Regions from separate parts of the Pseudoalteromonas sp. SG44-1 genome, predicted to be linked through region 1. Evidence: predicted binding sites of a transcription regulator. Region 1 holds the regulator's gene; each other region holds the start of a gene.
The links. Region 1 encodes LexA, which represses DNA repair genes until DNA is damaged. Its sites were predicted from a motif close to TACTGTATNNNNATACAGTA; they were not measured.
Positions count from the first base shown of each region.

Region 1 (4,291 bases):
TGCCCCATGCATTACGCTTATAGGTGATCACAGCTGCTAGCTGCTTGATTGATAACTGCTTGTCAAATGCTTGCATAGCGGTACCTGGGCGACCATGAAGCACTACATCAATATGATCTTTAATATCTCCTAATACTACCGGACTGCCTTTGAGCGCAGGGAAAACCCCCGGTAAGCCCATACCTGTTGGTTGGTGACACGCAGCGCAACTGGCCATATAGACTTGCTCGCCGAGTGTCATTAATTCTTCTTTTGGTAATGTTTGATCTAATAAGGCAGCATCAGCAATTGCAGCGTTTGCTTTTGCCTGCTTAGCTTCGCTCAGCCAGTTTGCAAATGCTTGCTCAGATTTAGCTTCAACCACCACAGGCATAAAGCCATGATCCTTTCCGCATAGTTCTGCACATTGCCCTCGATAAATGCCCTCTTCATTAATTCTGGTCCAAGTTTCATTGATAAACCCAGGGTTAGCATCTTTTTTCACTGCAAAATCAGGCACCCACCAAGAATGAATAACGTCGTCTGAGGTCATTAAAAATCGTACTTTTTGATTAATTGGCAACACCAAAGGTTTATCAACCTCTAGTAAATAGGTGCTTGATTTATCTGCTTGGTTGGTAATTTGTTCTTGCGGGGTAGCTAAAATAGAGTAAAAAGAAACATCTTCTCCCATATACTCATAATGCCACTTCCATTGAGAACCAGTAATTTTAATGGTGAGATCAGCCTTACTGGCGTCTTCCATCGAAATTAAGGTTTTAGTGGCGGGAACAGCCATGGCAATTAAAATCACAAATGGGATTGCCGTCCAAAGGATTTCAACTTTAGTACTTTCATGAAATTGGGCTGGTTTTGCCCCTTTAGATTTACGGTGGTGGATCAGTGCCCAAAACATCACGGCGAACACGATGACCCCAATCACACAACATATAATAAATATTGTCATGTGCAGCTGATAAACATCATTACTTATATCTGTTACGCCCTTACGCATATTAAACTGGCTATTAGCCAATACTTGCTGCGGTAGAACAAACAATATAAGCCACAAGGTAGAGCTCAATTTACCCATGTGACGGCTCCTTTAAATGCTATTGCAAAACGCAAAGCGAAAAGGCGGCACAGCTTTATTCGCGCCAATTCGTTATTTTTTATTGTTACTGAATATTAACGCAACCCTAAATTATGCTATTGAGCAAAATTGTTAGACTTTTAAAGTAGCTGTTAACACAGTGTATTAACCAATTAGTTAAAAAACGAACAATTAGCAAGTTTTAAGAGCAATTAAATTCTTTTTTGGTGCATAAATAACAGCTAAAAATCAGCGCGTTATTTTGTAATTAGGGATAATATTAGAGGGCTAAAAGTAGCTGGTAAGTAGATTTGATAGGGCTTAGGACGCTATAGCTAAGTATAAAATCTAGCCATTAAAGCGGTAAAAAATTAAATGCACCAAACTTCACCAATTTGGTGCAAAATATAGATCAAAAAATTTACATCCAATCAGCGTTGCGGATCACCCCAACAGCCAACCCTTCAATATTGAAAGATTCATGTTCAAGATCCACTTCAATCGGTGAAAATTCATCATTTTCAGCATGTAAAAAAACTTTTTTACCTGCTTTTTCAAGGCGTTTTACTGTTACATCGTCATCAACACGGGCAACCACCACCTGGCCATTTTCAGCAACTTGAGTGCTGTGTACAGCCAATAAATCGCCATCCATAATACCAATGTCTTTCATACTCATGCCTTGCACACGCAGTAAAAAATCAGCAGCCGGTTTAAACAAGAGTGGATCTATTTTGCAATGACTTTCAACATGCTGCTCTGCCAAAATAGGCTCACCAGCGGCAACTCTGCCTATTAGAGGTAAACCAAGTTGTTCCGGCTCATCCTCTTCAACTAACTGAATACCTCGACTGGCACCGGGCTTCATTTTAATAACGCCCTTTTTCGCTAATGCCTTTAAATGTTCTTCCGCTGCATTAGCACTTTTAAAACCTAACGTTTGCGCAATCTCAGCACGGGTTGGCGGCATACCGGTATCTTTAATAAAAACTTTAATAAGTTCGAGAATTTGAGCTTGGCGATTCGTTAATGGGCGCATACAACTGGTTTTCCATACAGTACATTTAACTGTGAGTATATACAGTTATCTGAAAATCGCAAATATAAATTGGCTTAAAATCGCGCCGTTAATAACAAGCTCATACTATTTAAACCACTTCCAGAATCAAGCGCAGATCCAAGACCAAACTTTAATGCTACATGTTGATTAAACCAATATTGCGTTTGCAGTTCATAGTTGTCTTTTAGATTTTTCTGATTACGAATATTAGCAACGACTCCCACTGACCATGCTTGATTTACATAATAAACCGCCTGCCCCTGCACATAACGATAACGCCCTGCCAATTGCTTTAGCTCTAAATCCCAACCTTGATTGCTAACTATATTTGTCCAACGAACATAAGGAGCATAAGTCCATTCAACCGCGACTCTTTCATTATCTTTGCCAAACCACATATCATGGCGCTCTAAGCGACTGTAATATATATTGAACCCTAGTTGTAACTGCTCATTCATTTGCTTACCAACAGCGGCACTCACTAAATAATCAGTATTTTGCCAATAGCTATTATCCTCACAGAGGCGCTGCGCGCTGGCACTAATAACTAATCCTGCGGGACCATAGATGGCAGCATCGGCATTTAAATAGCTAAAATCATCATTAGCAAACCCACCAATAGCATAATTATTGACTTGATTTAAATACGCTTTTAGCTCGTATGGACCAGTCAACGATTCAAGATCTTGCGCAAAATATCGATACCGTGCGCCTAAAAAAGATTCATCTAAACCAGCTAAATCGGTAAAACCAATATCGAGTTGATGTTGGGTACTAGCAACAGCCTGCGGCTGAGCAACAAGGCTCATTAATAATATTGCACCACATCCAAATACCTTTACTTTCATCCTTAAGATCCATTAACAGTTAGATAATATAGGTACATTTTATCTATTTTTATGATCTTAACTGTAGGAAAATGTTTAAAAGTGTAGACTGATTTAGTAAATAACTTAGTGAGGTAGACAGATGAGTATTTGGTATCAACCGATCACCCTAGCACAATGTAAGCAACTTGATGACGGCATAAGTGGTCAAGGCACATTGATGAAAACCATGGGCATTGAAATAAGTGAAATAGGCGATGATTATTTAGTAGCAACGATGCCCGCGATCCCAGCTCATCATAACCCTATGGGTATGGTGCATGGCGGCGCAAATGTTGTACTTGCAGAAACGGTGGCGAGTTATGCTGCAAACTTTGCTGTTGATTTTACAAAGTTTTATTGTGTTGGCCAGGAGATCAATGCCAATCATCTAAAAGCATCACGTAATGGTATATTAACCGCGATAGCAACACCACTACACTTAGGCAAGCGTACATCCGTATGGGAAATAAAAATCACCAATAGTCGTGGAGAACTGTGCTGCGTATCAAGAATGACCGCAGCAATTGTAGAGCGAAAAGGCTAACTTGAAAGTGGATAAATTGTAATTTCAATACCTGCGCCAATAGCAGAAATACGCAATAAAGTATCGGCACTGAGCGCTTGATTAAAGCATTTTGGCGAAGTGCCTGATTCAAAGCCAATATCAAAGGTGCGCTTTGAGCATGATAACCACTGCTTTAATGCATTGCGTGAGCAAGATTCAATTAACTCACATAAGTGGTTAATCGCTTTATCTGGTGAGATAACGTCTTCATTAGACTCAATACGTGCTAGTTGACGGTACTCATCTTTATCGTAATGCAAAACCACAGCACTTTTTTTTAAGTCTGCAACTAACAAACTAATATCTTGCTTTGATTCAAGCTCTAGATCTACATTTAAAAATTGAATTTCCGACATTGTTTCATTTTTACCCTGCGTTAATAACAACGCAAACTTTAACCTAATTTTGCGTATATACCAAATCTAGAGTAGCTAGTTTTATTTTGTTGATGCGACAATTTGCCACATTGGCAAACTCAATATAATTTATAGAATACCGCACTAATAACAAACAGGTAGTCACTATGGATAAACGCATTTTTAAACATGCGCGTAAGTTTCACAAATGGTTAGGTTACTTATTAGCGCTACAAATTTTTGCATGGTTACTCGGTGGTTTAATTATGAGTGCTATACCGCTTGAAAAAGTTCACGGTAAACATTTAGCTGCGCGGCAATTAAATAACCCATTCAAACAAGCTGATTATCTAGCCTCAGTTGATAATA
Region 1 covers NZ_JACJEW010000026.1:22,862-27,152, reverse strand. Annotated here, with positions in the region: gene coxB (cytochrome c oxidase subunit II) at 1-1,072, opposite strand, end outside; gene lexA (transcriptional repressor LexA) at 1,494-2,111, opposite strand; gene H5187_RS13150 (hypothetical protein) at 2,186-2,980, opposite strand; gene H5187_RS13145 (PaaI family thioesterase) at 3,102-3,545, shown strand; gene H5187_RS13140 (hypothetical protein) at 3,542-3,922, opposite strand; gene H5187_RS13135 (hypothetical protein) at 4,090-4,291, shown strand, end outside.

Region 2 (4,291 bases), on a different contig from region 1:
TAAAGGAAAAGTAGACAGCCAAATTTTTATTGCTGAAGACAAGCGCTTAGAAAAGCTCCAATTACGAATTAATATTGAAAGCCAGATTAAACGAGGTATCTCAGCGCGCTCTGCGAATATGGTCGGTTCTGCACGCCAATACTTTGAAAAAGCGTACGCAACTGTATCAGCAGTAGCTTATAGCGACGATTATATAACTACAAAACGCCAAGAACTCGAAGGTTATTTAGAAGCAATAAGCACCGACCTTAAAGCCTCCAATGCAACTGCACTGAAGAAAAAAGCAGAGCAAGAACAAGATGATTTAGACGTGCTTTTTGCACCAAAGAAAAAGTGGTAAACCACTTTTTCTTTGTATTAACTTAGGATAAAAACGCAAATTTTATCACAAACATCGCTGTCAATATCCACACACTGATGCTTACTTGTTCTCGTTTACCACACAATACTTTAACAGCTGTATAAGAAATAAAGCCCAGTGCAATGCCATGAGCAATGGAGAATGTTAGCGGCGTCATCAGTAATACCACACTCACTGGAATGGCATCTGTCATATCATCCCAATTTACAAACTTGAGGTTTTGTAGCATTAGCACCGACACGTATAAAATAGCTCCCGCAGTTGCATAAGCTGGCACCATTTTCGCCAAAGGTGCAAAAAACATCATCAATAAAAAGCACATTCCTACAACCACAGCTGTAAGTCCTGTTCTGCCACCCACAGACACCCCTGCAACTGACTCTATATATGAGGTTGTGGTCGAAGTGCCCAATACTGAACCGGCAATGGTTGCGGCACTATCAGCACTTAATGCTCGTCCTAAACGTGGCATATTACCTTTTTCGTCCGCTAAGCCTGCTTTTTGAGTTACCGCAACTAAAGTGCCTGATGTATCAAATAAATCAACGAACAACAATGCAAAAATGACGCTAAGCATTGACAACTCAAATGCCGCTGAAAAATCAAGTTGCATAAAAGTAGGCGCAATTGAAGGTGGCATAGATATCACGCCTTGATACTCTACCAAACCCAGACTTAGCGCGATCACAGTTACTAATAAAATACTGATCAAAACACCGCTTTTAAAATCACGATAAAGTAGCGCTGCAATAACAAAAAAGCTAAAAATAGCCAACAATGGACCGGCAGCCGTTATATCACCCAGCTGCACTAATGTTGCAGGGCTGGCCACAATGATCCCGGCATTTTTAAGCGCAATTAACGCTAAGAACGCTCCAATTCCTGTTGCAATGGCTTGCTTTAACACCAATGGAATAGCATTAATTATCCACTCCCTGACTTTGAACAAACTCAGGAACAAGAAAATACAGCCCGACATAAACACAGCCCCTAATGCTGCTTGCCAGGTATAGCCCATACCTAATACAACACCATAAGTAAAGAAGGCATTAAGCCCCATACCAGGAGCCAAAGCTAACGGATAATTTGCCCAAAAGCCCATGATAAAGCAGCCAATAGCGGCAGCAATACAAGTTGCCACAAACGCAGCACCTTGATCCATACCAGCTTCAGCCAACATAGCAGGGTTGACAAACACAATATAAACCATAGTAATAAAGGTAGTGAGACCAGCAATACATTCGCGGCGCACAGTCGAGTTGTGGTCGCTAATTTTAAATAACGCGTCGAGCATAAGTGAGTTTCATTTTAGATGACAATAATTGCGTGATTTTATCATATATTTCAAGAATAACAGGACAATTAACCTGATATTAGACTAAACTGAGCAGGTAAATGACAACAATAATATGTGTGGCACTATGACAGATACCTCGCCAATTGGCTTAGATTTAGAACAACAGTTAGAAAACGTATTATCGTTTATCACCCAACCGAGCAAAGCCCCACACAGTGCGGTTAAAGCTGATACTCCTGATAACACTGTTAATAAAGCCCTGTATTATTTAAAAAATGATCAACCTCCTCTCGCAGCTAAATGGATGCGCTTAGCTGCAATGTCAGGTAATCAGCGAGCCCAATTTTATCTCGGATTATTTTTTATCAAAGGCCAAGGCGTACCTACTAGTGTTTTTCATGGCGCGGTATGGCTAAGTTTAGCCAGTAGCCAAGGCTATGAGCCTGCAGCAACTGCCTTAACTGATTTACGTAAACATCTAACCACCCGCCGCTTTAAAGATGCCCAGTGTTATGCAGCAACACTGTATGAGCAAATACACCAACAGCAGTTTGCTCACCTGATCCCCAACTCACCTTGAAAAGGGACTAATCTACCCTTTTCATTAAAATCAATTGCCACCTCAATGTAACTAAGTAATATATTGTTTTATAAAAATTATTTTATTTTATGCACATTTCCAAAGCTGATGGTATCAAATAAATATAAAAATCGTTCAAAAAGATAGCAAAAAACACTTGCACACAAACACTGTATAAACTACTGTATATGAGTACTGTATAAACAACCAGTGAGTGAAACTTATGTTACAGCCAATTACCGTCAGAACAGTTAAAAGCTATCAACAAGATAATTTAAGCGCATCAGTAAATTTGATTCAGATAGAAGATGAGATCTCTGCAACTTTTGAACTTCTAAAGGTGTTACACCATTACAATAATAAAAACGCATGGACGTTACTGATTGCACCGGATCACGTACCAAGTAAAGCTTTACTCGATTCATGTTCTATTGATACCAGTAAACTATTAGTGATCAGGCAAAAGCATCTGGTTAATTTAGAGTATGTACTAAATTCTGCACTACATAACGGTAACTTTGCAGCGGTGATCACCTGGACAGACATTGTGAGAGACAATCAAATAGCTAACCTGTCATTAAAGTTAGATCAAGCCAGTGCAAAACTATACTGTTTTACTAAAACCCAACAAGCTACAGAGATAGCATTAGCACAATAAGCTGTTAAAATGCCGTTTTTTAATAAAGCGTATTTTAATTATGACCTCACTCACTGACAGTCTTTGCTTATGTGGCAGCGAACAAAGCTATAGCGATTGCTGTGAAAAATTGCATTTAGGCAATATACAAGCAACAAGCCCAGAGCAACTAATGCGCTCTCGCTTTGTTGCTTATGCCTTAAAAAATGCTAAGTATATTTACCAAACTTATGCACAAGAAAAACAAGCAGCAAACCCACTCAGAGAAATTGCCGATTTTGCTAATAGTTGCCGCTTTATAAAATTAGCCGTGATCAGTGCAGATCAGCAAGAGTACACTGGTTGTGTTGAATTTTGTGTTAGCTATTTTTATCAAAACTTGTTTTGCCAACTGCATGAAAAATCAAGCTTCATAAAAGAAGATGGCCAGTGGCGTTATCTCGATGGTGAGATCTTCCCTGTTGCAGATATAAAAATTAGCCGCAATGATGAATGCCCGTGTGGTAGTGGTAAAAAATATAAAAAATGCCACAGCGTGTAACACTTTCTTAGAGTATAGTTTTTACCGTAAGTATTTATAAATAATCATAAATTCAAAAAACTCGCAAGCCAATGTGGTCTGTCTAAGTGCGATTAACTCTTTGTTGCTTAACCTAAATTTTGGTTCATGTGTTTTCTAACGCATTGATTTAAAGCACTAATATTACTTTTACTCTCCAGCCAAAATTTTCAGGGAAAATAAGGCGAATTTACGCGTCAATAGCATGCCTATTACAAATAAATTCAACGCAGTTAACATTGAAAAATAGCCGCTGGAGATAGATTTATTATCCGAAGCTCAGATTACTTCCGCCAGTAGAATAACGCGGTAGCAGTAGCGAGCCCACTAGGTTAAAAACCTCTTGTCACGATTAAATCACTCCTAGATTAAACAAATTTTAATTCTGAAAGGTCAACATACTCTAGTACTTCACAACAACACCTATAAACAACTAACTCATCCATAAAGCATATCAATATTGCGTTAGAACCAGCCCCGTAACATGCAAATATCTAGTCATATCAAAAAACAATAAAGGAACAAATGTTAACTAAATTTCAAGTATCAAAAAACACTATAATAAAAACTAGAAAATAAATCGTTATTATTTTTATATTTTTTTAAATAATTAAAACAAAACCTAACCCATTAATTTTAATTAAATATATTTATTTAAAACGCATAAAAACAAAACTAAATGATGAAATTAAAACTAATCAATCAGTAATTAGCATTGCAGAAAGTCATTTTTAGCGCAATAATGCCACCGGTAGCACTGCAGTACAAGCATAAACAGGACTTGATTGTGTTAACATTTTTAACAATTAATTTATTTGATTGTTTTGATCTGAACATACAGTAATTAGGAACAACCA
Region 2 covers NZ_JACJEW010000029.1:15,319-19,609, reverse strand. Annotated here, with positions in the region: gene H5187_RS14130 (hypothetical protein) at 1-340, shown strand, start outside; gene H5187_RS14125 (NCS2 family permease) at 363-1,655, opposite strand; gene H5187_RS14120 (sel1 repeat family protein) at 1,783-2,238, shown strand; gene H5187_RS14115 (SulA-like leucine-rich domain-containing protein) at 2,462-2,896, shown strand; gene H5187_RS14110 (YchJ family protein) at 2,937-3,416, shown strand.
Region 2: H5187_RS14115 (SulA-like leucine-rich domain-containing protein) is a predicted target of LexA. The motif match lies at 2,432-2,451, and genes of this name have one in related genera.

Region 3 (4,291 bases), on a different contig from region 1:
TAGCAATTAATACTGGTACTAACTTACCAAGTGTAGCCACACCGAATGGACAAGCTGCATTTTTATTCTTACTAACATCAACACTTGCTCCCGTATTACGTTTATCTTACGGGCGTATGGTTTATATGGCACTTCCCTATACCATTGTACTTACGGTTGTTGGTTTAAGCTCTACATATCTAGGGCTTAGTGAGGTAACTGATTTACTCTATCAATGGGGTTGGATTGAACACCACAGCGCAAGCTTACAAAGTATAGGAAGTTCAGGGCATTAAATATCCAAACTCTGGACAGTAAATCCCTTAACCCATATTTAGGTTAAAGAGTAAAAAACAAAGCTGCTTCGGCAGCTTTTTTATTGTTACAAATCATATTTATCCTTGCGCCTAGTTTAATGACTAAGTCATAATTCATCTACAAATTATAGATTGGATATTTTATGACTTGGTTAGCAAATTTAGCCCAACAGCGCAGTGCTTGGTTACTGCTCGCTTTTAGTGCTTTTATTTTTGAAGTAATCGCATTGTTTTTTCAATATCAAATGGGCTTAGAGCCATGCATTATGTGTATTTACCAACGTACTGCCATGCTGGGGTTATTAGCCGCAGGGTTACTCGGTGCAATTAAACCCACGAATGTAATATGCCGTCTAACAGCATTTTCTGCATGGGCAGTTGCCAGTATTTGGGGTTATTTAATTGCACGCGAACATATCGATATGCAAACTACCACCGATCCTTTTGCGTTTAGCTGTGAATTCGAACCTAATTTCCCATTACCATTGCACGAATGGATGCCACATTTTTTTGCTGCAACAGGTGACTGTGGCAACATCGATTGGCAATTTGCAGGGCTAAGTATGCCGGCGTGGATGGAGATCATTTTTGCCGCATTTACTCTGATACTAATGGCCGTTGTAGCAAGTCGTTTAATAATTAAAAAGTCGCTGTGATGATGGCATTATTTTCAAGTCAAGTAACGCAATTAAAATCGTTTAAAATACGTCAACGTCAGCAAATAATTGCGATTGCAGTGAGTATGTTAACTCCAATGCAAAAAATCAGTTTGCGTATTATAAAGCTGGTTTTATTGATCCCAGTATTTCTATCATTAGCGTATGTTGAAGGTTGGTTGTTACTTCCAGCTTTACTTCTGGCCGGGTTAAGCTACCCGTTGTTAACCACTCCAGTCGAAATTCAATTCTCTAAACGCTATTTAAGGCACGCTATTAAGCAATTTGAGCAGGGCGAATAATTCGCCCTGCTGATTTTTAGAATGTAACTTTGCCATCCAATTTAGCGACTAATTTTTCGCCAATACCTTTCACCTGCGCTAAATCTGCAACAGACTTAAACTTGCCTTGCTTGGTACGGAAATCAATTATCGCTTGCGCTTTTGATTTACCAATACCCGGCAGCTGAGTAAGCTGTTCGACTGTTGCTTGATTCACATTGACTAACTGAACTTTCTTCATACTTTCAGCAGTCTCTGTTTTAGTTACAGCTGCGCTACTAGGCAATGAAATAGCTAAGCCAAGCACTACCACTATTAAAGTTAAAAACTTCATGTTTCTCCTCCATGATATCCATACGTGGACTCAATTAATAGTTGATTTTAATGCCTTCACTTTTGGACTACCTCCAAATAAAGTCATACTAAAAAAGTGCGACTATTTAAATAAAGTAAAGTTGTACCTCTTTGTCAAATCCTAGTAGTAAAAAATAAAAATGTTCACTTGCAAAAAGACCAATAAACAATTACTGTACATAAAAACAGTAATCAATCAAGGTGAACTTGTTATTCACCAAGCAAATTGGCAGGAGAAATCATGGCTGTTGTTGTTAAATATGTTGTAGAGAGAAACGGAGTCGAGCGTATGACGTTTACTACTAAAAAAGAAGCTGACGCGTATGACAAAATGCTTGATATAGCAGAGTCGCTTGAGGTTATGCTTGAGAAAGTTGATGTGCCACTAAGCGAACAACAAATCGAATCGCTCGCACTTGAGATTGCTAAAAGTAAAGACGACTTTATGAATGTACTTAAAGGCGGCAAAGAGGCAATACAGAAAACACCTACGGCGAAAGTAAAAAAAGAAAATGTAGCGTCGATTAAAGCCAGCGCAGATAAAGAAGCAAGCTAAAAAATTACAAGTTAACTTACTAAAAAAGGGCAATTAATTGCCCTTTTTTAGTTATAAAAATTACTACCCGTTATAGCCCTCGTTCAACTTCATCAAATAATTCGGTGATCTCTTTATTTGGTGGCGCTGTTGATAAGCTCACTGTAATGATTGCAATTGTTGCAAGTATAAAGCCCGGTATAATTTCATAAATGATACTGCTGAGGCTCTCACCATTTATAGTGATTGGCGCGTATATCCAGATCAACACTGTCCCTGCACCCACAACCATGCCACTGATCGCACCTTGTAGATTCATTCGCTTCCAATACAAGCTAAGTAATACTAACGGGCCAAACGCAGCCCCAAAACCAGCCCATGCATTACTTACTAAATCTAAAATAGAACTATCGCGATCATAAGCCAAATAAATAGCAAATAATGCAACGAGTAGTACACTAATTCGCCCAACTAAAACCAGCTCGGTTTGTGATGCATCACGGTTTAAATAAATTTTATAGAAGTCTTCAGTCAAAGAGCTTGAACAAACCAATAACTGAGATGAAATAGTACTCATAATCGCAGCTAAAATAGCAGCAAGTAAAAAGCCGGCAATAAGTGGATGGAAAACCAATTCAGATAATACTAAGAATATCGTTTCTTTATCGTCAATCAGCATTTGATTTTCGATCATGTAAGCGGCACCAAATAGTCCAGTTAACACTGCACCAATCGCTGATAAAGTCATCCACGACATACCAATACGACGCATAGTTGGCATATCTTTCACTGACCGTACTGACATAAAACGTACTATGATATGCGGTTGACCAAAATAACCTAAGCCCCATGCCATTGCAGAAATAATAGCGATAGTTGAACCACCAGCAAACCAATCTAACATATTAAGCGAGTGGACTTCGCTCTCTTTCGGAGCGCTTAACAGCAAGTCATAGCTGGCATTAGCAAGTGTGTCTAACACTGGCTGGTCTAGCATCGTATAAGTAACAATAGGTACAGCAAGTAGCGAGACAAACATAATGCAACCTTGCACAAAGTCAGTCAAACTAACAGCTAAGAAACCACCAAACAATGTATAGAGTACGACGACTCCGGTTGTCACATAAAGCCCTGTTTCGTAACTCATCTGAAATGAGTTTTCGAATAATTTACCGCCAGCGACAACGCCTGAAGAAGTATAAAGTGTAAAGAAAACGATGATCACGATTGCCGAGATGACTCGTAATATATTTTTATTATCAGCAAAACGATTAGCAAAGTAATCTGGGATGGTAATCGAGTCATTCGCTTTTTCAGTATAGACACGTAGCCTTGGCGCGACTAAAAAGTAGTTTGCCCAAGCACCAAGTACTAAACCTATCGCAATCCAAACTTTACTTAAGCCAAATAGATACATAGCACCGGGTAAACCCATAAGTAGCCAACCACTCATGTCCGATGCACCTGCAGATAGTGCAGCTACAGCTGGTGATAAACTTCTGCCACCCAACATATAACCCGACACATCGGCGGTAGACTGCTTATAAGCGTACAAGCCAATACCTAGCATTACGATAAAATACGCAGCTAAAGAAATAATCATTCCAGTTTCCAAACTCGCCTCCAACTCTGAAGTTAAAACCTGGCTTTCAATCCTAATAATGACTCATAAATCAATACTATATAAAGTCATTATTGGTGTAAAAACCAACCTAGAACTTGACTATATCACGCAAAGGGTGAATAACTCCACTTACTGAGGTAGCCAAGTAATGATATAAGGTGGAGTTGTTTTTATCTGATGGTTAATTATTTAACTACAGAACATGGTAATTAATACTTAATTACCTTAGGATTAGATCGATGATGTATCAATTAATTAATACTATAGCATTGATATTCTAAATATAATTAATGCTATTTATGCTGTTTTATCTTATATTGCCCAAGTAATCGCTTAACTGATGTGGACCCGCTGTTTATGTATTTTTATGCTGCACGCCAACCAATTTTAGATCGAAACAAACAACTTGTAGGGTATGAGCTACTCTTTCGTGATGGCGTTGATAATGTATTCCCTGATATTGATGGTGACGAGGCAACCACTCGGCTAATTGAAGGTAGTCAATTCAATTTTGGTTTAGAAGATCTCACCGATAATAAACCAGC
Region 3 covers NZ_JACJEW010000010.1:88,858-93,148, reverse strand. Annotated here, with positions in the region: gene nhaB (sodium/proton antiporter NhaB) at 1-275, shown strand, start outside; gene dsbB (disulfide bond formation protein DsbB) at 440-952, shown strand; gene H5187_RS06940 (DUF6170 family protein) at 952-1,254, shown strand; gene H5187_RS06935 (ComEA family DNA-binding protein) at 1,271-1,567, opposite strand; gene H5187_RS06930 (YebG family protein) at 1,829-2,143, shown strand; gene putP (sodium/proline symporter PutP) at 2,214-3,725, opposite strand; gene H5187_RS06920 (EAL and HDOD domain-containing protein) at 4,104-4,291, shown strand, end outside.
Region 3: H5187_RS06930 (YebG family protein) is a predicted target of LexA. The motif match lies at 1,759-1,778, and genes of this name have one in related genera.